Regions from separate parts of the Mesorhizobium sp. B3-1-7 genome, predicted to be linked through region 3. Evidence: riboswitches for the same ligand, from Rfam matches in the RefSeq annotation. Region 3 holds a riboswitch; each other region holds the start of a gene.
The links. Region 3 has a riboswitch for cobalamin ahead of FJ417_RS11910 (DUF1636 family protein). Riboswitches for the same ligand answer to the same signal wherever they lie in the genome.
Positions count from the first base shown of each region.

Region 1: linked by a shared signal. The riboswitch ahead of FJ417_RS30775 (CbtB domain-containing protein) and the one ahead of FJ417_RS11910 (DUF1636 family protein) in region 3 are both predicted to bind cobalamin.
Region 2: linked by a shared signal. The riboswitch ahead of bluB (5,6-dimethylbenzimidazole synthase) and the one ahead of FJ417_RS11910 (DUF1636 family protein) in region 3 are both predicted to bind cobalamin.

Region 1 covers NZ_VFTL01000053.1:24,155-31,622, reverse strand. The annotation lists gene FJ417_RS30800 (hypothetical protein) at 1-311, opposite strand, end outside; gene FJ417_RS30795 (GNAT family N-acetyltransferase) at 449-1,348, opposite strand; gene FJ417_RS30790 (DMT family transporter) at 1,705-2,652, opposite strand; gene FJ417_RS30785 (hypothetical protein) at 2,718-3,302, opposite strand; gene FJ417_RS30780 (CbtA family protein) at 3,354-4,094, opposite strand; gene FJ417_RS30775 (CbtB domain-containing protein) at 4,255-4,464, opposite strand; adenosylcobalamin (AdoCbl) riboswitch at 4,465-4,608, opposite strand; gene FJ417_RS30770 (histidine phosphatase family protein) at 4,694-5,266, shown strand; gene FJ417_RS30765 (PilZ domain-containing protein) at 5,416-5,688, shown strand; gene FJ417_RS30760 (MAPEG family protein) at 5,712-6,125, opposite strand; gene FJ417_RS30755 (SRPBCC family protein) at 6,187-6,672, opposite strand; gene FJ417_RS30750 (metalloregulator ArsR/SmtB family transcription factor) at 6,669-6,986, opposite strand; gene FJ417_RS30745 (hypothetical protein) at 7,146-7,468, shown strand, end outside.
Region 2 covers NZ_VFTL01000010.1:143,846-151,313, reverse strand. The annotation lists gene FJ417_RS11175 (hypothetical protein) at 1-855, shown strand, start outside; gene bluB (5,6-dimethylbenzimidazole synthase) at 958-1,689, opposite strand; cobalamin riboswitch at 1,732-1,909, opposite strand; gene FJ417_RS11165 (histone deacetylase family protein) at 2,024-2,950, shown strand; gene FJ417_RS11160 (exodeoxyribonuclease VII small subunit) at 2,954-3,205, shown strand; gene FJ417_RS11155 (DUF2277 domain-containing protein) at 3,251-3,517, shown strand; gene FJ417_RS11150 (pirin family protein) at 3,527-4,447, shown strand; gene dxs (1-deoxy-D-xylulose-5-phosphate synthase) at 4,574-6,481, shown strand; gene FJ417_RS11140 (hypothetical protein) at 6,631-6,921, shown strand; gene FJ417_RS11135 (GFA family protein) at 6,918-7,319, opposite strand; gene FJ417_RS11130 (TlyA family RNA methyltransferase) at 7,429-7,468, shown strand, end outside.
Region 3 covers NZ_VFTL01000011.1:141,809-149,276, forward strand. The annotation lists gene FJ417_RS11880 (HlyD family secretion protein) at 1-511, opposite strand, end outside; gene FJ417_RS11885 (MarR family transcriptional regulator) at 508-987, opposite strand; partial or broken gene FJ417_RS11890 (phosphatidate cytidylyltransferase) at 1,117-1,297, shown strand; gene FJ417_RS11895 (iron ABC transporter permease) at 1,305-2,291, opposite strand; gene FJ417_RS11900 (ABC transporter substrate-binding protein) at 2,644-3,591, opposite strand; gene FJ417_RS11905 (ABC transporter ATP-binding protein) at 3,624-4,412, opposite strand; gene FJ417_RS11910 (DUF1636 family protein) at 4,409-4,792, opposite strand; cobalamin riboswitch at 4,988-5,194, opposite strand; gene FJ417_RS11915 (efflux RND transporter periplasmic adaptor subunit) at 5,528-6,685, shown strand; gene FJ417_RS11920 (FAD-dependent monooxygenase) at 6,682-7,468, shown strand, end outside.

The sequences.
Region 1 (7,468 bases), on a different contig from region 3:
CGTGGGCGAGGGTGGCCCGGCACGTTCGAGCCGATATGGTCGAGGTCGCAACGTCGCGTCACCATCTCGACCGACCGGGTGTCGACGGTCACGCGCCCCAGAACCTGCACGGTCGTGCGTCCGAGATCCTCGTCGACATGCACGACCTCGCCCTCGAGTCTGAGCTTGTCGCCAGCCTTGGCATTGGGCTCGACCATCGAATATTTATGGCTGTCGCCGTCGAGCCTCAGCATCACGCGGTCCTCGGTGCGTTCGACCACCGTGGCGATGACGGCCACCCTGTCGCCTATTTCCACTGTCGGCCGTGTCATCGCGGCCTCCTTTCCGCCCTCGGCGATACCTGGCCGACGCAGCCGGCTGGCGCCACGCTGTGTGCCGGCAGCCGCTGAAATAAACGGCAAAACAAGCATTTGGTTGCCGCCGGCCGCCTGCAGCCGCGGGCGGCCGATCACATGAAGCCGGGATTTCGCGGCAGATACTGCGTCCAGTCGCCATAGCCGGGCGATGCCATCAACAGCATCGGGAAGGTGATGCGCATGCCTTGATCGATCGCGAGGCCGAGCGCGCTCCCGCATGTGCCCGGCAGGAAGGCCGATACCTTTTCGGCCGAGCGATCCGCCGCCAACAGCAACGCCGTTGCAAAGGCATCGCGAACGATATCGGGCCGCGTCACCGCCAGGGGGCCAATATGCCCGCCGGCGTTGGTGTATCCGTAGCCGACCGCATCGCCGCCAGCAAAGAGCAGGACGCCTGTCGTCGACGGATCGGTGCGCAGGTAGCGATGATGCTTCTCCCGTGAGGCGCCCAGGGCACGGACGTCGATCTCGACCAGTTTTTCCATCGTCGCGGCGCTGTCGTCCATTTCGACGGCACGCAACGGTCGAGCCAATGCCTTGGTCACCCGTTCGCGCGCGGCGCTGAGAAGGTAGATCGGCGTTTTGGGAAACAAGCCGTGCCGCATGTAAAGCCCCTGCGACACACGATTGAAGGTGAATGTTATAAGTGCCTTGTGGGCTGCGCCTGATGCGCGGGCATGCTCCATGGTCCGTTCCAGCAGCGTGTTTCCGATGCCGCGGCCTTGTCGGCCAGGATCGACGAACAGCTGGGCGAGGAACCAGATATCGCCGCATACCCAGCTCCAGGCGAAGCCCGCAATGTCCCCGTCGTCTTCCGCCACCCACAGGCCGCCGGGGTCGTCCTCGAGCGAAAACAGCTGGAAGTTGGGAGGGCTCGTCGCCGCCATCGGGCCAAAGCCGTGCCGAGTGGTAAGCTCGTTGATGCTAGCCACCACCAGCGCATCGGTCGCCACGAGATCATCGGCGCGAGCAGGTCTGTAAACGAGCGACATTGAACAACCTCAGCCACGGAGCGTGAGCCGCAACGCCGATCGTATCAGCTGTCCATGCCTGCCGTCTCGGGCGCCATCAGCAAGCATCGTCCGGGGTCCGAGGCCGCGTTGACCCCCGGCGTTTGCCCGCTGCCCTGAGGGATTTCGGCCATCCAAGCTTCGCCATCGTCATCGAGGGAGCTTGTCGGCTGGCGGTGGACGGCCAGCCGCCTTGGCTCCGCGAGCACGTTCAGCACCGCCTTCAGCCGTCATGTCGGCCAGCCACCCGGCCGTTATGCCCGGTCGGCGGCGCACTAGGTTCAGCATGTCGACTGATGTCGCTGCCACGGCAGCGGGCTCGCGGCGGCTGGTTTGATTTACCTAACGCTGATCAGCGCCGTGCCGGCGATGGCCAGCAGCGCGCCGGCCCAGGCGGCCGCGGTCGGCCGCTGACCGCTGCGCAGCCACACCATCGGCAGGATGATGACGGGCGTCATCGAGGACAGCGTCGAGATGATGCCGGCATTGCCGGTGCGCAGCGCGGCCATCAGGCAGGACATGCCGAGCGAGGTGCCGACGAAGGCGGAAAGCACGGCGAGCCCGACCATGCCGAACTGGACGGCCTCCCGCTTGCCCCTGCCGAACGGCGTCGCGGCGAGCGCGATGAACAGGATCACGGCAAGGCCCGAGCGCAGCGCCATGGCGCTGAACGGCTCGACGCCGGCGGCCATGGCCGGCCGCGCCAAAAGGGTGCCGATCGCCTGGCCGAATGCCGTCATGACGCCGAGCATGATGCCTGGTCCCAGGCGCCCGGTGAGCGGCGGGCCGGGCGCGGTGCTGACCGGCACGGTGGAAGGGGTGACGACCGGCATCGCCGGCGCGAGGTCGCCGCGCTTGAGGAACCGCCGCGGCATGCCGATTGCAAGCACGATGCCGGCAAGCGCCAGCGCCACGCCCAGCGCCTGCCAGCGGCTGATGGTTTCGCCGAGCACGAGATAGCCGAGCGCCAGGGCGAAAGGCGAGGTGAGCGAGAAGAGCAGCGCCGTGATGCGCGGGCCGACCGAATAGATGGTGGCGAAATAGGTCGTGCTGGCAATGCTGATGCCTGCGAAGCTTGATCCGGCAAGCAGCCAGAACTCCCTCGCTCCGATCGTGTGCCAGCCGCCGATCGCCAACGACACCGAGCCGGTCATCACGAAGGTTGCGAGCATCTGCCAGCGGGCAAGCTGGAGCAGGGGAACGCGGCCCTTGAGCTCGCTCAGGAACATGGAGCTCAGCGCGCTGCATAAGGCGGCGGTGACGGCGAAGGCTTCGGGGGCGAACATGGCTGGCGGCTGCGAATCCGGGAACCGGACAATTGCCGATGCTTACGCCAGCGCGCAGCGCTCGGCTAGGCCGCGCGGGCGCGCGGCGTGCCGAAGATGGACCATGCGGCGACGACGAGCGCCGCCATCGTGGCAAGCAGCACGCAGAGGCTCGGCAGATGGAAGACCATGTCGCGCCATCTGGGCTCGACGACGGCGCCGGTGCTGAAAGACTCGCCGCTATACTGGCACAGGATCCACGACGCGCCGCTGCGCACCATGTCGGCGTCGATATCGGAGATCAGTGCTTTCGCGTTGCGTTCGGCTGAGGGCATCGTCGCCATATGGGTGAGCAGCGCCTTGGCGGTGGCGAGGTAGGCGTGGCTGCATTCGTTGAAGGGGCTCTCCTCGTCGGCGAGGCTTCCCGGCATCAGGCCCCACAGGCAATAGGTGTATTGCAGGTTGCCGTGATTGTAGAGCCGCCGGAAGGTCGGGTCGGTCGCGGTCTGGTGCTGGGCGAGCTCGAGGATCTCGCCGCGGTGGCGGGCGATCACGGCCATCTGGCCGTGGGTCAGGCTCGGGATCTGGATGCCGGGAGGAGGCGGGGCAAAGGATCCGCTATGCGCTTCGGCGGGTACCGCCGCCGTCATGATCGAAAGGGCGATCGCCAAAAAGAAAATGGCCGCCAGGGCAAGGAACCGTGGCGGTCGACGCATCGGATTTCAGGCGAAGCGGCGGGCGGGGCTGCGCTGGTCGCGCGCCGCGACCACGCGCTCGGCAACCGCGCCGAAGCCGAGCCCGACGACGGTCCATAGCACAAGCTGGATGCCGAGCGAGGCGACGCGGAACTGCCACAGCACCGTCGCCGAGAAGTTCTCCGGTACTTCGTTGATGTCGGGCAGGGCTGCCTTCACCAGTGCGAAGACGACGAGGAAGGCCAGCCCAGCCACGATCGAGGCGTTCCAGGCGCCGAGCCGGGTCCACAGCCGCTGCGCCAGGCCGACCGCCGCCACCATCGTCGCGATCGAGACCACGATCATGATGAAGAACAATTCCGTGCGGTAGCCGATGGTCTCGGCATTGCCGACCGCGGGCGGGTTGGCCGGGTATTTGAGGCTGGGCACCACGATCACCGCCAGGAAGCCGAGCAGCGCTATGAGCGCCGAAGTGCCACGGGGCCCAAGCGAACCCAGCCGGCCATAGGCATAGGCGAAGACCAGCGAGAATAGCCCGCCGAGGGCGGCGCCATAGACCAGCACGCCGGTTGCGAGACCGATGCCAGCCTGCGTGACGCGGCTGACCATCTCGGGCTCCGGCGCCTCGCCGGCCGCCTGGGCCTGCTGTTCCTCGAAGGCGATCGCCTTGTCGACCTGCGGCTCGCCATAGACGCGGGCGAAGGCGAATGCCAGAATCCCCGCAACCAGCCCGACAAGCATGCCGCGCAGCAAAAGTTTTCCGACCATGTCGTTAACCCTCTAAGCAATTCCAGGAAAAGTGCGTAGCGGTTTTCCGTCCGGAATAGCGTTAAACCAACCCAGCAATTCCAGGAAAACTGCGTGCCGGTTTTCCGTCCGGAATCGCGTTAGACCAAAATCGAAGCGAGTTCAGCGATGCTGAACCGCCTTAGTGGCAGGGGAAGCCGAGCAGGTGGCGGCCGTCATGCACGAATTCGTGCACATAGGTGCCGCGGAGCAGCGACGTCGCGCCTTCTTCCGCCCCGACGAAATAGATCGCCAGCATCAACAGCAGGCCGGCGAAGATGGCCCACGGCAGAAGCTCGCGAACCGGAATCGCAACCGGACCGTAGCTGGGGGCGAAGGTGGTGTCGGACATATTGACCTCCCGTGGGATACTGCGTCCCGTTGATCGAACAATGCTGCGGAATAAGGCCTGACTTTCGGCTGGTGCCGATCACAGTGGCGCGACCGTGCCGGACTCGCACCAGCTTCCAATCCCGTATAGCGCTAAAACACTTGTCAGCACTTCGTTCGCCTGTCAACGACATGTAATGGCCAACACGGCTTCGCGCGGCCGAAATTTCACTGGACCACGGAGTTTTGGGATGCTCGCCCGCCTGACGATGATCGCAAGCGGCGCGACGCAGGCCACGCGCAAGGGGCGTTTTCCGAGTGACGAGGCGCCGGAGCCGCGAGCCTTCGAGCGTGCCGGCGCGCTGGCCGCTTCGCTGCGCCGCGCCGACCGCGTCTGGACAAGTCCGGCGCTTGCCGCGCGGCAGACGGCGGAGGCGCTCGGCCTGGCGGCGACGGTCGAGCCGCTGCTTGGCGAACAGGATTTCGGGCGCTGGGCCGGCAAAGGCTTCGAGGAGGTGCAGGCAGAAGATCCGGAAGGCATGGCGGCCTGGTTCGCCGATGCGGAAGTGGCGCCCCATGGCGGCGAATCGCTTGCCGCCGTCGCCCGGCGCGGCGCCGCGCTGATGGAGCGCCTGGCTTCCGAGAGCGGTCATACCATCGCGCTCACGCACGCCCTGCCGATCCGCGCGGCCATGGTGCATGTTCTGGGCGCGCCGCTTTCCTCGGTCTGGAAGATCGACATCGAGCCGCTGTCGCTCACCGAATTCCGCAGCGACGGCCGCCGCTGGGTGCTGCACACGAGCGGGGTCATCGTCTCTGGTTGAACCCTCTGGGCATGAAAGATCCCGATGAATGCGGTCGGCCTATGAAGCTGCCGTTCCGCGTTTCAGTGATTGCTAACGGAACGGAAACGCCTCGCTGCTATGGTGCTGCCCTGTTGCGAGGAGAGCCTTGCCTGAGGAGCCCGCCGGATATGGCCAATTTTCCCGAGACCGAGCGCCGTCTTCATGCGCGCGAATTCGTGCTCAAGGAAGCCACGATCATCGCCGCCGGCGTCAGGATCGGCTGCTCGGTCAGAAATCAACACGAGCAAGGTGCGGAATTGCGCGTCGGCGCCGATGTGGAGATCCCGGACCGCTTCCTGCTCGAGGTCCCGGCCGACGATACGGTCTATCGCGCTTTGGTGCGGTGGCGGCGCAACGACCGCGTCGGCGTGGCGCTCTACAGCAACGCGCCGAAGGACTGATGCGCGGCCGAAGCGAAAGCTGCTCAGCGAAGCGCCGCCCACCCCGTCACGAGGATGAGAACAAACGTGACCAGCGCGCCAGAGACATAGAGGATCGTCCTGACGCTGCCGCCCTTGGCGGCGTTTCCCCCACGCAGGTAGATGACCATGTGTACGAGGCGTATCGCCAGGTGAACCCAGACAAGCACGGCGAGCGTCACCGGGCCGACACCGACCATCATCGCCAGCATCACGGGCACGACGAAAGGGGCCAGCGCCTCGACCGAATTCATGTGGACGCGGTCGATCCGGTAGAGACGGTTGTCGTCGTCCGCCGGGACGACCGGACCCGAAAGCTTGCCCGCAAATCCCTTGGATGAGCCGGAATAGACCGCCAGCGCCACCGACAGGAGACAGAGCGCAAGCACGCCGAGCGTGCTCAGCCAATAAGCTTCCATTTTCCGCGCTCCTTCCAATGGCTGTCGTGCGGGCCAAGCCCTTCGGTACCGGGTGGTGCTGTCAGGCTGCCCAGGAAAAGAGGTTCTGGAACCGCTGCAGGTAGAGCGGCCAGCCCTGATCGCTGTCGACCCCGCCGCGCACGCTTTCCCAGCCTTGGCCATGCCGCTCGATATGGCGGTGCTCGATTTCGACGCGGGTGCGGTTTTCCGCCTCGGCCGTGAAGCGGACTTCCCACTCGCTTGTGCGGGTGAGGTCGGTTTCGATCTGCCAGCGCGGGCTGATGTCCCAGCTCAGAAGCAGCCGGTTCGGCGGATCGTAGGCCAGCACACGGGCGAAGCGGCACTCTGAGCCATCGACGCCACGGTCGTAGACGTGGCCGCCGACCCGCTGCTCGAAGATCGTTTCCGCGATCGGGACGGCGAGCAGATTGTGCTCGCGCGGTTTGATGCTGCCGAAATCCTCGGTGAACACTTTGAAGGCGCGTGCGATCGGCGCCGCGACGACGACGGAATGTTTCACGGGCGCGGGTGCCGGCTGCTTGATCATGTTTCGTCCTCCGTCGGTTGCTCGACAAGCCGCGCGTAAGCCGCGAGCGTCTTCACCCAGAAGTGGTCGATCTCCGCCCGGAAAGCCGCGAGGCCGTCCGGGTCGATACGGTAGATGCGTTCCTTGCCCGAGCGCGTGTCGGCCACCAGCCCGGCATCCTTGAGAACCTTCAGATGCTGCGAGACCGCCGGCCGCGTCACGGGCAGTGCATTGGCGAGCCCGCTGACCGAGCTGGGGCGGTCGACCAGCAGTTCGAAGATCGTGCGTCGCGTCGGATCGCCGAGCGCTGTCCAGTATTTCGCGTTAGTGGTCACTAACGCGAAAGCTAGGGCGGCGCGTCTGTCCTGTCAACCCGGATGGAGAGTGCCACCCATGCGGCACGCACGTGGTCGACCTTGCCGGCCGCGCCTGGCGAGCGGTTCTGGAGGGGGCCGAAAATGCGATGGTGTCCTATCCGCTGCTGATCGGCGAGGATGGCGGCAACAACGCGCGCAAAGAGCAACTGGCTGGCGAACCGCACCTTCATCGCCGAGGACGGTCAGGGCCGCATCATCGTCGGCTCGACCAAGGAAGCCTTCTTCTCCGTGGATAGGCTGGCGACCTTCCGGCTGAAAGCAGGACTCGACATCAAGACCGCGCTCAATCTCGACGGCGATCCCATCGCCGATCTCAGCGTGCGCTCGGGCAGCTACAGGCTGAAACACTACGCGTGGTGGGAGGCCCAGGTGTCGGAAGGCAAGGTTTCCCTGCCTGCAGGCGCCAAGGAACGTGCCTTGGGGCATGCCTGTCGTGCTCA
Region 2 (7,468 bases), on a different contig from region 3:
GTCGGCTACGGCGTCGGCCACATCTCGACCGATCCCGACGGGCCGATGTCCTTCGCGCTGTGGGGCGGCGTGGTCGGCTTCGGCGTCGTGTCGATCGCCGTCTACTGGATCCGCGAATACATCCTCTATGTGCTGAAGGCGGGCCATATCGCCGTCATGGCGCATCTGATAGACGGCCACGATGTCCCTGACGGGCAGAACCAGATCGCCTATGCCAAGGAAGTGGTCACCCAGCGTTTCGCCGAGGCCAACATCCTTTTCGTCGTCGACCAACTGGTCAAGGGCGCCATCCGCGCCATCACCGGCCTGATCGGCGGCATAGCCGCCTTCCTGCCGATCCCGGGCCTGAGCGGCCTGGTCGGCTTCATCAACACCGTCATCCGTATCTCGCTGACCTATGTCGACGAGATCATCCTCGGCTACAACATCCGCATCAATTCGAACTCGCCCTTCGAGACGGCCAGGCAAGGTGTCGTCCTCTACGCCCAGAACGGCAAGCACATGGTCAAGAACGCCGTCTGGCTGGCGGCGATCATGTGGGGCGTGTCCTTCGTCATCTTCCTGTTGATGCTGGCGCCCGCGGCCGCGATCCTCTGGGTCATGCCGGGTCAGCTTGCCGGCTGGGCTTTCGTGCTGGCCATCGTCTTTGCCTGGGCCTTCAAGGCGGCCTTCATCGAGCCCTTCGCCATTGCCTCGCTGATGCAGGTTTATTTCGAAGCCATCGAGGGCCAGGTGCCCAATCCCGAATGGGACCACCGGCTGGCCGAGGCCTCATCCAAGTTCAGGGAACTGCGCGACAAGGCGCTGGGCTCCTTCGGCGGCGGCTCGCGCTGGGATACGCCCCGGGCCGCTTGATCAGGATTTCGAAGGACCGCCTAAAGCGCGTCGCGTCGAAACGGATTCACGCGACGCGCTTTAGGTCGTTGCTTGATGCATGTCGTTGTCGCAAAACCGAGGTCACTTTTGCGCGACATGCATTAGCCTTGCGATCGCCGATTTGAGCGGCGCCTCGCCGGCGCCGCGGAAAGTCTCGCTCATCACAAGCTCCGGCAGCGGCAGGCGCTTGCCCCAGCCATGCGCCTCGAGATCGGGCTTCGGCGCGAAGGCTGAGACGCGGCCGACGCAGAGATAGGCGATCGGCGTCACATGTTCCGGGATCGACAAGAGCTGCTTCAGCGCTTCCGTCTCGATGATGCTGACCCAGCCGACGCCGACACCCTCGGCCCGCGCCGCCAGCCAGAAATTCTGCACCGCGCAGACGGTGCTGTAGAGGTCCATCTCCGGATTGTGCCAGCGCCCGAGCGGCGAATCCTTCGACCGCTGCCGGTCGCAGGTGATGCACAAATTGAGCGCGCTTTCGCAGATGCCCTCGAGCTTAAGCTTGCGGTACAGCGCCTGCCGTTCCGCCTCGATCGCCGGCAGTTCCTGCTCGCGCGCGGCGAGGAACAGGTCGCGCACCTGCCGACGTCTGCCTGCGTCGCGGATGACGATGAAGTTCCACGGCTGCATGTAGCCGACCGACGGCGCATGATGCGCGGCGGTGATGAGCCGCGCCAACACGCTGTCATCGAGGTCGTCGGGGACAAAATGGCTGCGCACGTCACGCCTGGTGAACATCGCCCGATAGACCGCGTCGCGCGCCAATTGGTCAAAGTCGTCGCCGCTCGCGGCGATCGCTGCTGCCGTCATCGCTTTTCCCCTTGCGACAAGCAGTCCCCCGCCTGACCAAGCGGAAAACCATGTCTGCCGGGCCGGTCTTCTGGCTCGGGATCCTCCCGCATCCGGCGCCTTCCCGTCATCGACAGTGGCTTTGCCGGCGCGGTCCCCCTCACAGCGTTGGGCACGCCACGGAGTTCAACCGTGTTCCCGATTCTCCCGCGTCGCGGGCACCAGGCAGCGAAGAACCTTACCGCGAAGCTTGCGCCGCGCCAATGGCGCCAGCGACATGGGCTGGCGCAATTTTCCCCAGCCATTCGGCTTTCAAACATGGTCATCCGCGCCGCCGGTGCCTAGATTAGGCGCCATGGCCACCCGTCTCTACACGCACCCGATCTTTCTGGAACACCTCACGCCGCCCGGCCATCCCGAGCGGCCCGACCGCCTGCGCGCCATCGAACGCGTGCTCGACGACGAGGCTTTTTCGGCGCTCGACCGCGTCAAGGCGCCCGAAGGCGATGAGAAAACGATCCTCTATGCGCATCCCGAGGATTTCGTCGAGCGCGTGCGCGCGGCGATCCCTGAGAACGGCATCGTCTCGATCGACGCCGATACCAGCGCCAGCCCGAAAAGCTGGCAGGCCGTGGTGACGGCGATCGGCGGCGCCAACGCGGCGGTGGACGACGTCTTCGAGGGCCGTGCCGCCAACGTCTTCGTCGCCGCCCGTCCGCCGGGTCACCACGCCGAAAAGACCACCGCGATGGGCTTCTGCCTGTTCAACACGGCCGCGATCGCCGCCCGCTACGCGCAGAAGAAGCATCAGGTCGAGCGCGTCGCCATCGTCGACTGGGACGTCCACCACGGCAACGGCACACAGGACATTTTTTGGGACGACCCGTCGGTTCTCTATTGCTCGACGCACCAGATGCCGCTTTATCCCGGTACCGGAGCGAAAAGCGAAACCGGCGCCGGCAACATCGTCAATGCGCCGCTCGCGCCGCAGACCGGCAGCGACCTGTTCCGCGACGCCTTCCTGTCGCGTGTGCTGCCCTCGATCGATGCGTTCGCGCCGGACTTGATCATCATTTCCGCCGGTTTCGACGCGCACCACCGCGATCCGCTCGCCGAGATCAACCTGACCGAGGACGATTTCGACTGGGCGACCGGGCAATTGATGGAGCGCGCCGGCCGCCACAGCTCCAACAGGCTCGTCAGCCTGCTGGAAGGCGGCTACGATCTGCAGGGACTGGCATTTTCAGTCGCCGCCCATGTCGGGCGGCTGATGAAGGGATAGGCTATGGCATTGGAAGGCAATGAGGACGTCAAGGCGATGAGCTTCGAACAGGCGCTCGACGCGCTGGAGAAGATCGTCGATGATCTTGAGCGCGGCGACGTCCCGCTCGACCAGTCGATCAAGATCTACGAGCGCGGCGAAGCGCTGAAGGCGCATTGCGACCGTCTGCTGAAAGCGGCCGAGGACAAGGTCGAGAAGATCAGGCTGTCGCGCGACGGCAAACCGGTTGGAACGGAGCCGCTCGACGCTGAGTAATTTGGACGACGGTGGGGCAAAGAAAGCAGGTAAGGAGTTCAAGCTATGTGCCGCAACATCAAGACCCTGGCCAATTTCGAGCCGCCGGCGACCAATGACGAAGTGCATGACGCAGCGCTGCAATTCGTGCGCAAACTGAGCGGCTCGACCAAGCCCTCCAAGCGCAACGAACATGCCTTCCACCATGCCGTCGAGGCGATCACAGCTGTCGCGCGCGAATTGATCGATTCGCTCGAAACCAACCAGGAACCGCGCAATCGCGAGGAAGAGGCGGCCAAGGCGAAGGCCAGGTCGGCGCTGCGTTTCGCCTGAGGATCCGATATGAGCTTTTTTCCGGGAAACGATCCTGAACCGGGCGATGCCTTCGCCTGCGACCAGATCGAGCTGATGGTCGTCCCCAACGCCAAGGACATTGGCGGCTTCGAGGTGCGCCGCGCCCTGCCGACGGCGAAGCGCCGTCTGGTCGGGCCGTTCATCTTCTTCGACCGCATGGGACCGGCGATCCTGCGCGCCGGCCATGCGCTCGACGTGCGCCCGCATCCGCATATCGGGCTGTCCACCGTCACCTACCTGTTCGACGGCAAGATCAGGCATCGCGACTCGCTCGGCACTGAAATGGTGATCGCGCCGGGCGACGTGAATTTGATGACCGCCGGGCGCGGCATCGTCCATTCCGAGCGCACGCCGGAGGAGTTGCGCGGCGCGCCGATGTCGGTCTCCGGCCTGCAGACCTGGCTGGCGCTGCCCGACGGCAAGGAGGAAATTGCCCCGGTGTTCGCGAACACATCGGTGGCCCGCTTGCCGCAGATCGATGCCGAGGGCGTCAGCGGCCGCGTCGTCATCGGCGAATTCTCAGGCCTGCGCTCGCCCGTGGCGACCGCCTCGGACACGCTTTATGCCGATCTGCGCTTAGCGTCGGGCGCGAGCGTGAAGATCCCGGCCGATGCCGAGGAGCGCGCCATCTACACACTGGAAGGCGAAGTCTCGATCGCAGGCGATATTTTCCCGGCCGAGCGGCTCCTGGTGTTCAAGCCGGGCGAGGAGATCGTCGTTTCCTCCGAGCGCGGCGCGCATTTCATGCTGTTCGGCGGGGCTTCGCTCGGCTCCAAGCGCTACATCTGGTGGAATTTCGTCTCGTCCTCCAAGGAACGCATCGAACAGGCCAAGCAGGAATGGAAGACAGGCCGCTTCGATATCGTTCCCGGCGATGAGGAAGAGTTTATCCCGTTGCCCGAAGGTTAGGATAGGCGTCGTCGGCGCGTCACTGGCGCGCATTTACATTCGTCCGCCGGCGGCCTATTCCGCGCATGATTATGGCGCAATCTGCTGATAGCGCCGTGTTCGATCGATAAGGCAGGACGCGCCCGAGTGAAGCCAGACACGCCGCTGCTCGACAAGGTCCGCATTCCGGCGGATTTGCGGACGCTCGATGAGGGCGCGCTGCCGCAATTTGCCGCGGAACTGCGCGCCGAGCTTATCGACGCCGTCTCGCAGACGGGCGGCCACCTCGGCGCCGGCCTCGGCGTCGTCGAGCTGACGGTTGCCCTGCATTATGTCTTCGACACCCCGGCAGACCGGCTGATCTGGGACGTCGGCCATCAGGCCTATCCGCACAAGATCCTGACCGGCCGCCGCGACCGCATCCGCACGCTGCGCCAGGAGGGCGGCCTCTCCGGTTTCACCCGGCGCGCCGAGAGCGAATACGACCCGTTCGGCGCCGCGCATTCGTCGACCTCGATCTCGGCCGGCCTCGGCATGGCCATGGCGCGCGACCTGTCGGGCGGCCGCAACAATGTGATTTCCGTCATCGGCGACGGCTCGATGTCGGCCGGCATGGCCTTCGAGGCGCTGAACAATGCCGGCGCGCTCGACGCCCGGCTGATCGTCATCCTCAACGACAACGACATGTCGATCGCGCCGCCGACCGGCGCCATGAGCGCCTATCTGGCCAGGCTCGCCTCCGGCAAGGCCTATCTCGGCCTGCGCGATTTCGGCAAGAAGCTGACATCCTATCTCGGCAAGCGCGCCGACCGCGCCATCACCCGGGCGGTCGAGCATGCGCGCGGCTACGTCACCGGCGGCACCCTGTTCGAGGAGCTCGGTTTCTATCACATCGGCCCCATCGACGGGCACAATCTCGAACATCTGATCCCGGTGCTGAAGAACGTGCGCGACAACGGCAAAGGCCCGGTGCTGGTCCATGTCGTGACCCAGAAGGGCAAGGGCTACGCGCCGGCGGAGGCCGCGGCCGACAAATATCACGGCGTCAACAAGTTCGACGTCATCACCGGCGCGCAGGCCAAGGCGCCGGCCAACGCGCCCGCCTACACCAAGGTGTTCGCCGAAAGCCTGATCCAGGAAGCGCGTGAGGACGACCGTATCGTCGCCATCACCGCCGCCATGCCGAGCGGCACCGGCCTCGACCTGTTCGGCGAGATATTTCCGCTGCGGACCTTCGATGTCGGCATCGCCGAGCAGCATGCGGTGACCTTCGCCGCCGGGCTGGCCACCGAAGGCTACAAGCCCTTCGCCGCCATCTATTCCACCTTCCTGCAGCGCGCCTACGACCAGGTCGTCCACGACGTTGCGATCCAGAAATTGCCGGTGCGCTTTCCCATCGACCGCGCCGGTTTCGTCGGCGCCGACGGCGCCACCCATTGCGGCGCTTTCGACACCACCTTCCTCGCTACGCTGCCGGGCTTCGTCGTCATGGCCGCCGCCGATGAGGCGGAACTGCGCCATATGGTGCGTACCGCGGCGTCCTATGATGACGGCCCGATCGCCTTCCGCTATCCGCGCGGCAACGGCGTCGGCGTCGACATGCCGGAGCGCGGCTCGCTGCTCGAAATCGGCAAGGGTCGTATTCTCAAGGAAGGGACCAAGGTCGCCCTGCTTTCCTTCGGCACGCGGCTGCAGGATTGCCTTCTGGCCGCTGAGGAACTCGGCGCGGCTGGTCTCTCCACCACGGTTGCCGACGCCCGCTTTGCCAAGCCGCTGGACGAAGATCTCATCCGGCGCCTCGCCCGCTCGCACGAAGTGCTGGTGACCGTGGAGGAGGGCGCGATTGGCGGTTTCGCCAGCCAGGTGCTGCATTTCCTCGCCCATGAAGGCCTGCTGGAAAGCGGCCTCAAGGTGCGCCCGCTGGTCTTGCCGGACATGTTCGCCGACCATGCGAAACCCGAAAAGATGTATGCCGATGCCGGCCTGGATTCGGTGGGTATCGTGCGCACGGTCTTCGCGACGCTCGGCCGTGGCGTTCAGGCGCAGCGTGCCTGAATCAGGACTTCAAGACCTGAATCGTTTTGCCGGCTTCCGGATGTAACTATCTGTTAACGCTCCCGTTTGGCGGTTCGCTTACCCTGTCTCTTGGCCGATTTTCAACGGCGCCCTGCTAGAAGCTCGAGCCAGGCAGGGAGACAACAAAAATGAAAACGCTTCTGTGCGGCGTGGCCCTTTTGGCTGCCATGGCCGCGCCTGTGACAGCCGAAACGCGTTACGACCGCAACCTTGAAAAGGCGGTGCTGGATATCGTCGCCGGCAAGATGGGCAACATCCGCGGCGCCTTCTCCTACAGGCAGGTTCCTCAACTCGTCATGGTGCCGGAAGCGACGACGCCGGCTGTGCCGGCGCCGGTCGAGCCGCCGCGCAAGGAAGCTTCCGGCAATGATGGCCTGACGCCGGCCGTCGAGCGCCGGGTTTCGCGAACCGTATTTTAGAACCACATATCGCGCACGCAGCGGCCGTCGCGCGGCAGGTCGTCATACGTATCGAGGCCGTCGAAATGGTCGATCGGCAGGTCGGCGACGTCCTCGGGCGGCGCCAGTCTGACATTGACGGCGATGCGCGTGCGGCCGCTCTTGCCGGAACGCAGGCCGCGCCAGGCGACGACGCAGGCGCAGGTCGGGCAGAACAGGATCTCCAGCGAAGGTTCGGCCACCCCGGCGCGCGTATAGGATTTCAGCGGCCCGGCGACGCGAATGCGCTCGTCGACATAGTCGTAGGCCCAGAGCGTGCCGTAGCGGCGGCAAAGCGTGCAATTGCAGGCGGTGATTCCACCGGGATCGCCTTCCAGCGTCCAATGGACCGCGCCGCAATGACAGGTACCCTTCAGCATCGCCACCTCCACCGACTGACGAACGGCCCGTTCCTGTCCGCATTCTGCAGCCTGTCGCCCGATATTCAAACCCATTGCGTTCGCGCCCGGCCTTCGCCAATGAAGGCCGATGAGTTCCCCTTTGCCAGCCAGCCAGCGCCAGCGGCTCG
Region 3 (7,468 bases):
CGGACCTTTCCTGCGCCGTCGCCTGGCTGTAAGCGGCGCGCAACTGCTCGACATTGAGGCGCGCGGCGGCGACCGCCGCATCGGCCTGGGCGAGCGCGATCCTGTAAGGCTGGGGATCGATGACGAAGAGAAGGTCGCCCTGCTTGACCAGTTGGTTATCGGCGATACCAACCTGGACGATGCGGCCGGCCGTGTCGGAGGCGACCGAAATCCTGGCCTGCTGCAGATTGGCGTTCTCGGTTTCCTGATAGCGGCCGCCCGTTACCCAGACATACGCGCCGCCGACGAGCAGGGCCAGCGGCAAGGCGACCATCAACAGGAAGCGGCCAAGACGGCGCTTCTTCTTCGGCGTGGCCGGAGCCGGCTGCGGCGCAGGCGCCACCGCGACCGGAGCGGCAGCCGGCTGTACGGGGGCCTCGGCGACCGGCTGCGCCGGCGCATTGGCGACCGGCTGTGCCGGCGCGCTCAGCTTCGTGACGTTGTCGTCTTCCCGCTTGGCTACCGCGCTCATGCCGCCGCCCCTTCCCTGCTCTTTATCTTTTCGAGGGACGATGCCTCGCCGTCCGTCAGGTTCTGCACGATCGTGTCCAACACCCGGATCAGGATGCGCCGCTCTTGAGGCGAAACACCGGTCAACGACTCCTCATAGACCTCGCCGGCAAGGCTTTTGACATCGGCGTAAGCGGCGCTCGCCTTCTCGGTCGGGAAGATCATGCGCACGCGCCGGTCGGTCGCATCCTGGCGGCGCTCGATCCAGCCGCCCTCCTCCATGCGATCGACGAGGCGCGAGACGCTGATCGGCTCGATTTCGAGCAACTCAGCCAGCCGCGCCTGGGTGATGCCTTCTTCCTTGGCAACGCGCACCATCAGCCGCCATTGCGCCGAGGAAAGACCCAACCCACTGGCACGCACCTCGAAACGCTTGCGCATCAGGCGCTGCACGTCGTGGATCAAAAATCCCAATCTGTCGATACCATCTGAAACCATGAGCGATACATATAATAAGCGTGCTTACTATTCAAGTGGATGCTTTGCGCCAGATAGCCGGCAAATCGAGATATCAGGCACCCGATGCGTCGATGGTTAGTGTCCGGTGAAGATAGCTCCGATGCCTTCGTCGCCTGCACGATGGGATTTCTCGGCGGACTCGTCGCCTCGGCGATCAAGCGCGACCAGGGCGTCAAGGACCGGGGCCACCTGATCGAAGGTTCATGGCGGCATGCTCGACCGCACCGGCAGCCTGGCCTTCGCTGCGCCGATCTTCTTCCACATCGTGCGCTGTTTCTGGACGGTTTAATTACCGGTCAGAGCCGGTTACGCATCAGCAAGGTGACGACGAAGAACGCGCCGAGCGAGCTGGTGATGATGCCGATCGGCAGTTCCTGCGGCGGCAAAAGGGTGCGGGCCAGCAGATCGCTGGCCAACAGCAGGATGGCGCCGAACAGCGCGCAGGCGATGACCAGGTTGCGATGCAAGGGGCCGGAGAGCGGCCGGCTGAGATGCGGGATCATCAGGCCGACGAAGCCGATGACGCCGGCCACCGCAACGAGAATGGCGGTCGCCAGGGCGGCGACGAGGAATGTCGCGCGGCGCATCCTCGCCACCGGCACGCCAAGGCTCTCGGCGGCGCTTTCACCGGCGAGGAAAGCATCGAAGCGGCGGTGGTTCCGCAGGCCATAGGCGAGGATGATGCCAGCGCCAAGCGCCGCCAGGCCGACATTGTCCCAGCGGGCAAGACCGAGCCCGCCCATGGTCCAGAACAACACCGAATGGGCGGCGCGCTGGTCGCCGGCGAACACGAGATAGTTGGTCAAGGCAGTGAACAGAAATGAGACGGCGAGGCCGGCCAGGATCAGCCGCTCAGGCCCCTGCCCCTTCACCCGCGACACCAGCAGAAGCACGATCGCCGCCGCCAGCACGCCGCCGGTGAAGGCGGCAAGCGGCAGCGTCCAGACGCCGAACGTGTCGCCGAATACGGTGATGACGGAGACCGCGCCGGCTGCCGCGCCCGAGGAGAGGCCAAACAGGAACGGATCGGCGAGGTCGTTGCGAGTGACCGTCTGTAGCAGCGCGCCGACCACGCCAAGGCCGGCGCCGACGGCGATCGCCAGCAACGTGCGCGGCAGCCTCAGGTCGACGACGATGCTGCCGACCGGGCCGGATGGGCTCTGGCTGCCCAGTCCGGCCGCATGCGCCAGCGCGCCGACGACCTGGCGCAGAGGTATCAGCGTCGAGCCATAGGCGATCGAAAGCAGCCCGAGCGCGACCAGCAGCGCCGCGCCCAGCACCATTGCCAGGAAGAATGGGGTATGGCGCAGGTTCACCGTCCGGGACCTGCCGCAGCGATACTGGCGTTCGGGATCAGCCGAGGTATTCGCGACTTCGTCATTCCGTGGCGAAGCAGGAGCGAAGCTCCGTCACGGAGACCCTGGAATCCATGCCGTGAGCTTGCTCGCGAAATGCGGCGGCGCAGAATTCTACGCCGTTGCAACGCTCGAAAGTCACGGAATGGATCCTCGGGTCTGCGCCGCGTCGCTTCGCTCCTTGCTTCGCCCGTGGATGACGAAGTGAGGAGCGTTTTCGCCATTCTCCTAGGCAGGCTATCCATCAACGGCAACACTCCGGCTCATCCGTGCGTCAAACCTAAAACGCTTCCGGATGCATGGCCCTGGCGATCTTGCCGATCGCCTCGATATTTGCGGGTCCGGGCGTCAGCTCGGCGTAGCGCAGCGCGACGAACCGCTCGTTCTTGACGGCGTCCGTCTCCTTCATCGCCGGATGGACTTTAAGGAAATCGAGCAGCTTCCTGTAGCCGCCGCCGTCCTGGTAATCGAGCAGGATGAGGAACTGTGGATTGCGCGAGGCGACCGTCTCCCAGTCGGTGTTGCCCCAGCTCGTCTCCATGTCGGCCATGATGTTTTCGCCGCCGGCGGCTGCGATCATGGCGTTGGGAATGGCGAACTTGCCGGCGGTGAAGGGCTTGTCCTCGCCGGAATCGTAGAGGAACACGCGCGTGCCCTTGCGGTCGCCGACCTTGGCGGTGATATCGGCAAGCTCAGCCTTCCAGCCGGCGACCAGCTTTTCGGCCTCCGTCTCCTTGCCGAAGATCTTGCCGAGCTTCTCGACGTCGCCATGGAGCAAGTCCATCGAGGCGGCGGGCCGGTTCTTGTCGAGATGGACGCAGCTTTCGGTCAGCACCAGCGTCTTGATGCCGTGCGGGGCGAGCGTGTCGGGCGTGACCTCGCCGCCCGGCTTCATGCCGTAATACCAGCCGGCGAAGAAGAAATCCGGCTGCACGGCGACCAGGTTTTCCAGCGTCGGATATTTTGGCGCCAGCTCCGGGATGGAGCCTTGCTCCGCCTTGAACTCGGGGCCGACCTTGTACCAGCCGGTGATGCCGGTAAGCCCGACGATCGACGGCTGCAGCTTCAGCGCGAAGGCCATCTCGGCCATGTTGAGGTCCTGGATGACGGCGCGTTTTGGCGGTGCATCGAAGGTGAGCGCCTTGCCGCAGCTGTCGACGGTGACCGGGAAGGCGAAGGCGGCCGAGGCGAGAAGCGAGAAGGCAAACGACAAAGCGAGGCGTTTCACGGGATGGTGCTCCTTGTTTGGGTTGGGCAGGTTCAGGATGGCGAGGAAGCGCGCGTGGGCAGCTCGAAGACGGTGAGCTCGCGGTCCTCGGTCGGGTGCCGCAGGCGCAGCACGTCGATGCCGAAAACCTCGCGGATATGCGGCTGCGCCAGCGCCTCGCGCGGCGGTGCCAGCGCGTGCAGCCGGGCGTTGCTCATCACCGCGACGTTGGTGGCGAAGGGCGCCACCAAGGCGAGATCGTGCAGCACGGCGACCACGGTCATGCTGAATTCGGCCACCAGTTCGAGCAGTTCTGCGCGGGCGCGCGGGTCAAGGTGGTTGGTCGGCTCGTCGAGGAACAGGATCTTCGGCTCTTGCGCGATGGCACGGGCGAGCTGCGCGCGCTGGCGCTCGCCGCCGGAGAGCGAGCCGATGCTGCGCGCGAGCAGTGGCAAGAGCCCGGTCCGGCGCAGTGCTTCGACGACGATGTCGCGGTCGTCGTGCCGGCGCCTCAGGCCGGCATGCGGGACGCGGCCAAGCTCGACATAGTCGATGAGCGCCAGCCGTGGATCCGGCTGATCCGTCTGGCCGACGACGGCGATGCTGAGCGCCCGCTCGGCGGCGGTGATCCTGTCCAGCCGGCGGCCGGCCAGGCGAACCTCGCCGTGGCTCGGCGACAACGCCCCGCACAACATGCGCAGCAGAGTCGTCTTGCCGGCGCCGTTCGGGCCGATGATGGCGAGGCGCTCACCCGCCGCCAGCGATAGGCTGACATCCTCGACCAGCGTCCGGCCGTTTGCCGTGGCGCCCAGATCGCGGGCTTCAAGCAGGGGCGCGCTCACCGGACTTGCTCCCTGGCCTTACCCGCGGCGGGGATGCGCGCCAGTATCTTGCCGGCGATCCTTGCCGGGCGCTGGCCGGAATTGCACCAGCCGTCGGGCAGCGAGGCATAGAGCCTGGCAAATTCGACCAGCGCGCCGGCGTCGGTGCCCCTGTCGATGGAACCGAAGAGATAGGTGGCTTTGCCTTGCGCCATGAAGGCCACGGTGAGCGGCCGCGCGCAACCGGCCATGCAGTCGATGGTCTCGATGGCAAAGGAAGGCGCCGGCTGCAAGGAAAGCCTGGAGCGCAGGTCGGCGCACAAACCCTCGCCGGACCTCAGCCCGGTCACGGTATCGCGGCACAGCGAACAGACGATGATGCGATGGCTCGAGCGTTTCACCGTTTCACGGAAACGGCGAACCGCTCTATCTCTTTGTTTTGACGCAATTCCAGACGGAAAACCGCTACACACTTTTCCTGGAATTGCTCTCGAGGCGTCCAACATTTCCGTCACTTTCCAAAATGGCGACGGAAGGATGCTGGACGAGCCGGCCGACAAGACCGGTGCCCGCGTCTCCTCCCGGCACACCCCGTCCGGTCAACTCATGTCGATGGCAGGTCTCCTGGCTCGCGGGTCGTTGCGCCATCCGCCTTCCCAGCCTTGCCGGCCAGTGGCGTTTCGGATGGAGCTCGCCGCTCACAGTTGCGGGGGCAGCCACGGGTTCAATCCAGACCGGATCTCACCGTGTTCCCTTTTCACCCCTCGCCTTGCGGCTCGGGGACCATGACGCAGCCATCGTAGGTTGTCCGCGCGCGAGTCGCAACGGCTTCTGCGCGCGTTCATCACCGCGTGAAGCGACCTGCCTGGAGAAATGCATTCGTGGTTCGATTCTCGTTATGATATGTAATAACGTTACATACCAGCGAATGCGTAGCAGTCAATCCCTCCTCGCGCCGTCTCACCCAAACATCGGAAAATTTTCAGAAACCGTTCGGGATTTGCCGGAGCCGAAATCGCAAAAAGATCGGGCTGGCGAAAGACAGGTTGCAACGCCTTGATCCCCTGCCAGCCAACGCAGTTTCCCGGCCGCCGCGTCCTCCCAAGCGCGGCCGCAACCTTGGGCATGGAGACAACATGATTGCCGCACGTTTTCACAACAGTCCTCTTGGGCACAACAAGCCGCTCAGGCGCCGCCTTGTCGCCGGCTCGATCGCCGCGCTCGCTTGCGGTGCCGTGATGGTCTGGCACGGCGCCAGAAGCGAAGCATCGAACGTCGCGCCGGGCACGCCCGAAACCAAGCTGGTCAAGGCAGTTTCGGTCTCGCCGGAACCCGTCGCGGATAACCGCGTCGCCATCGGCGAGATCAAGCCGAGGCTGGAGAGCGATCTCGGTCTTCGCGTTTCCGGCAAGCTCATCCAGCGCACCGCCGAGGTCGGCGCCACGGTGAAAAAGGGCGAGGTGCTCGCCCGGGTCGACGACCAGGATTATCGAAACCGGCTGGCCAGCGCGGAAGCCGATGTGACAGCGGCCGAGGCCGTGCTGGTGGAAGCCAGCGCCGCCGAAGCGCGTATCAGCGCGCTGCTCGCCAAGGGTTTCACGACACGCGCCAACCATGACGCGACGCTAAAGAATCTGCGCTCGGCCGAGGCCAAGCTGAAATCGGCGAACATCGCCTTCGCGATGGCCAAGGACCAGCTCGGTTACACCGAGCTCCGGGCCGAATTCGACGGCATCGTCACCGCCACCGGCGCCGAGGCCGGCCAATCGGTCAATGTTGGGCAGATGGTGGTACGCGTCGCCGATCCGGAGAGCCGCGACGCGGTGTTCTCTATCGCGGAAGCAGCCTTTACCAGCGACCGGCGCGGTCGAAAGATACCCGCCGTCACCGTCTCGCTGCTCAGCAATCCGGCGGTGTCGACCGCCGGCACTGTGCGCGAGATAGCGCCGATGGCCGACGCCGCCACCCGCACCTTCCAGGTGAAGGTTTCGCTCGAGAATGCGCCTGACGAGATGCGCTTCGGCGCAAGTGTCGCCGGCCGCGTCGAGATCGCCGGCGCTCCTGTCGTGCTGCTGCCGGGCAGCGCGCTGTTCGACAAGGAAGGCAAGCCCGCCGTCTGGGTGGTGTCGGCCTCGTCGGCTGTCGAGCTCAAGCCGGTCACCATCGCCCGCTACGAGACCGACCGCGTAGTCGTCAGTGCCGGGCTCACCAAGGGCGACCGGGTCGTCACTGCCGGCGTAAACCGGCTGCGGGAACACGAAAAAGTCCGTATCGTTGAGGGAGAAGGAAAATGACCATGTCAAAGACCAAGGTCCTCATCGCCGGCGCCGGCCCGACCGGGCTGACGCTCGCGCTCTGGTTGACCAAGCTCGGCGTTCCGGTGCGCATCTTCGACAAGGCCGCCGCTCCCGGCGAAACCTCGCGCGCGCTGGCCGTCCAGGCGCGCACGCTGGAATTCCACCGTCAGATCGGCATCGTCGACGACGTGCTTGCAGCGGGCGTGAAGATCGAACAGCTCACCGTGCACACGCCGGCAGGCGTCGCCGCGAGACTCCCGCTCGCCGATTTCGGCCGCGGCATCAGCCCCTATTCCTTCGCCTTCGCGCTGCCGCAGGACATCCACGAGCGCGTGCTGATCACGCATCTGGAGCGCGCCGGCGTCGAGGTGGAGCGCGGCACGGAGCTCATCGCTTTCCAGGACAAGGGCCACGCGGTCATCGCGACGCTGAGCAAGGAAGGCCAGACGGAAACCGTCGTCGCCAACTACCTCGCCGGTTGCGACGGCGCCCACAGCACAGTGCGCCACGGGCTGAATATCGGCTTTCCCGGCGGCGCCTACGAACAGTCCTTCTACGTCGTCGACGTGAAAGGCCGTGGCGACATCACCCGCAACGGCATGGACACGACCATCAGCACCTACGGTTTTGCCATCGTCATGCCGGTCCGGCAGTCGGGTTCGATCCGGCTGATCGGCATCGTGCCGAAGGCGCATGAGGCGGACGAGACGATCAGCTTCGAGGCGATACGCGCCGACGTCGAGCGCGACACCGGCGTAACGGTCGACGAGGTCAACTGGT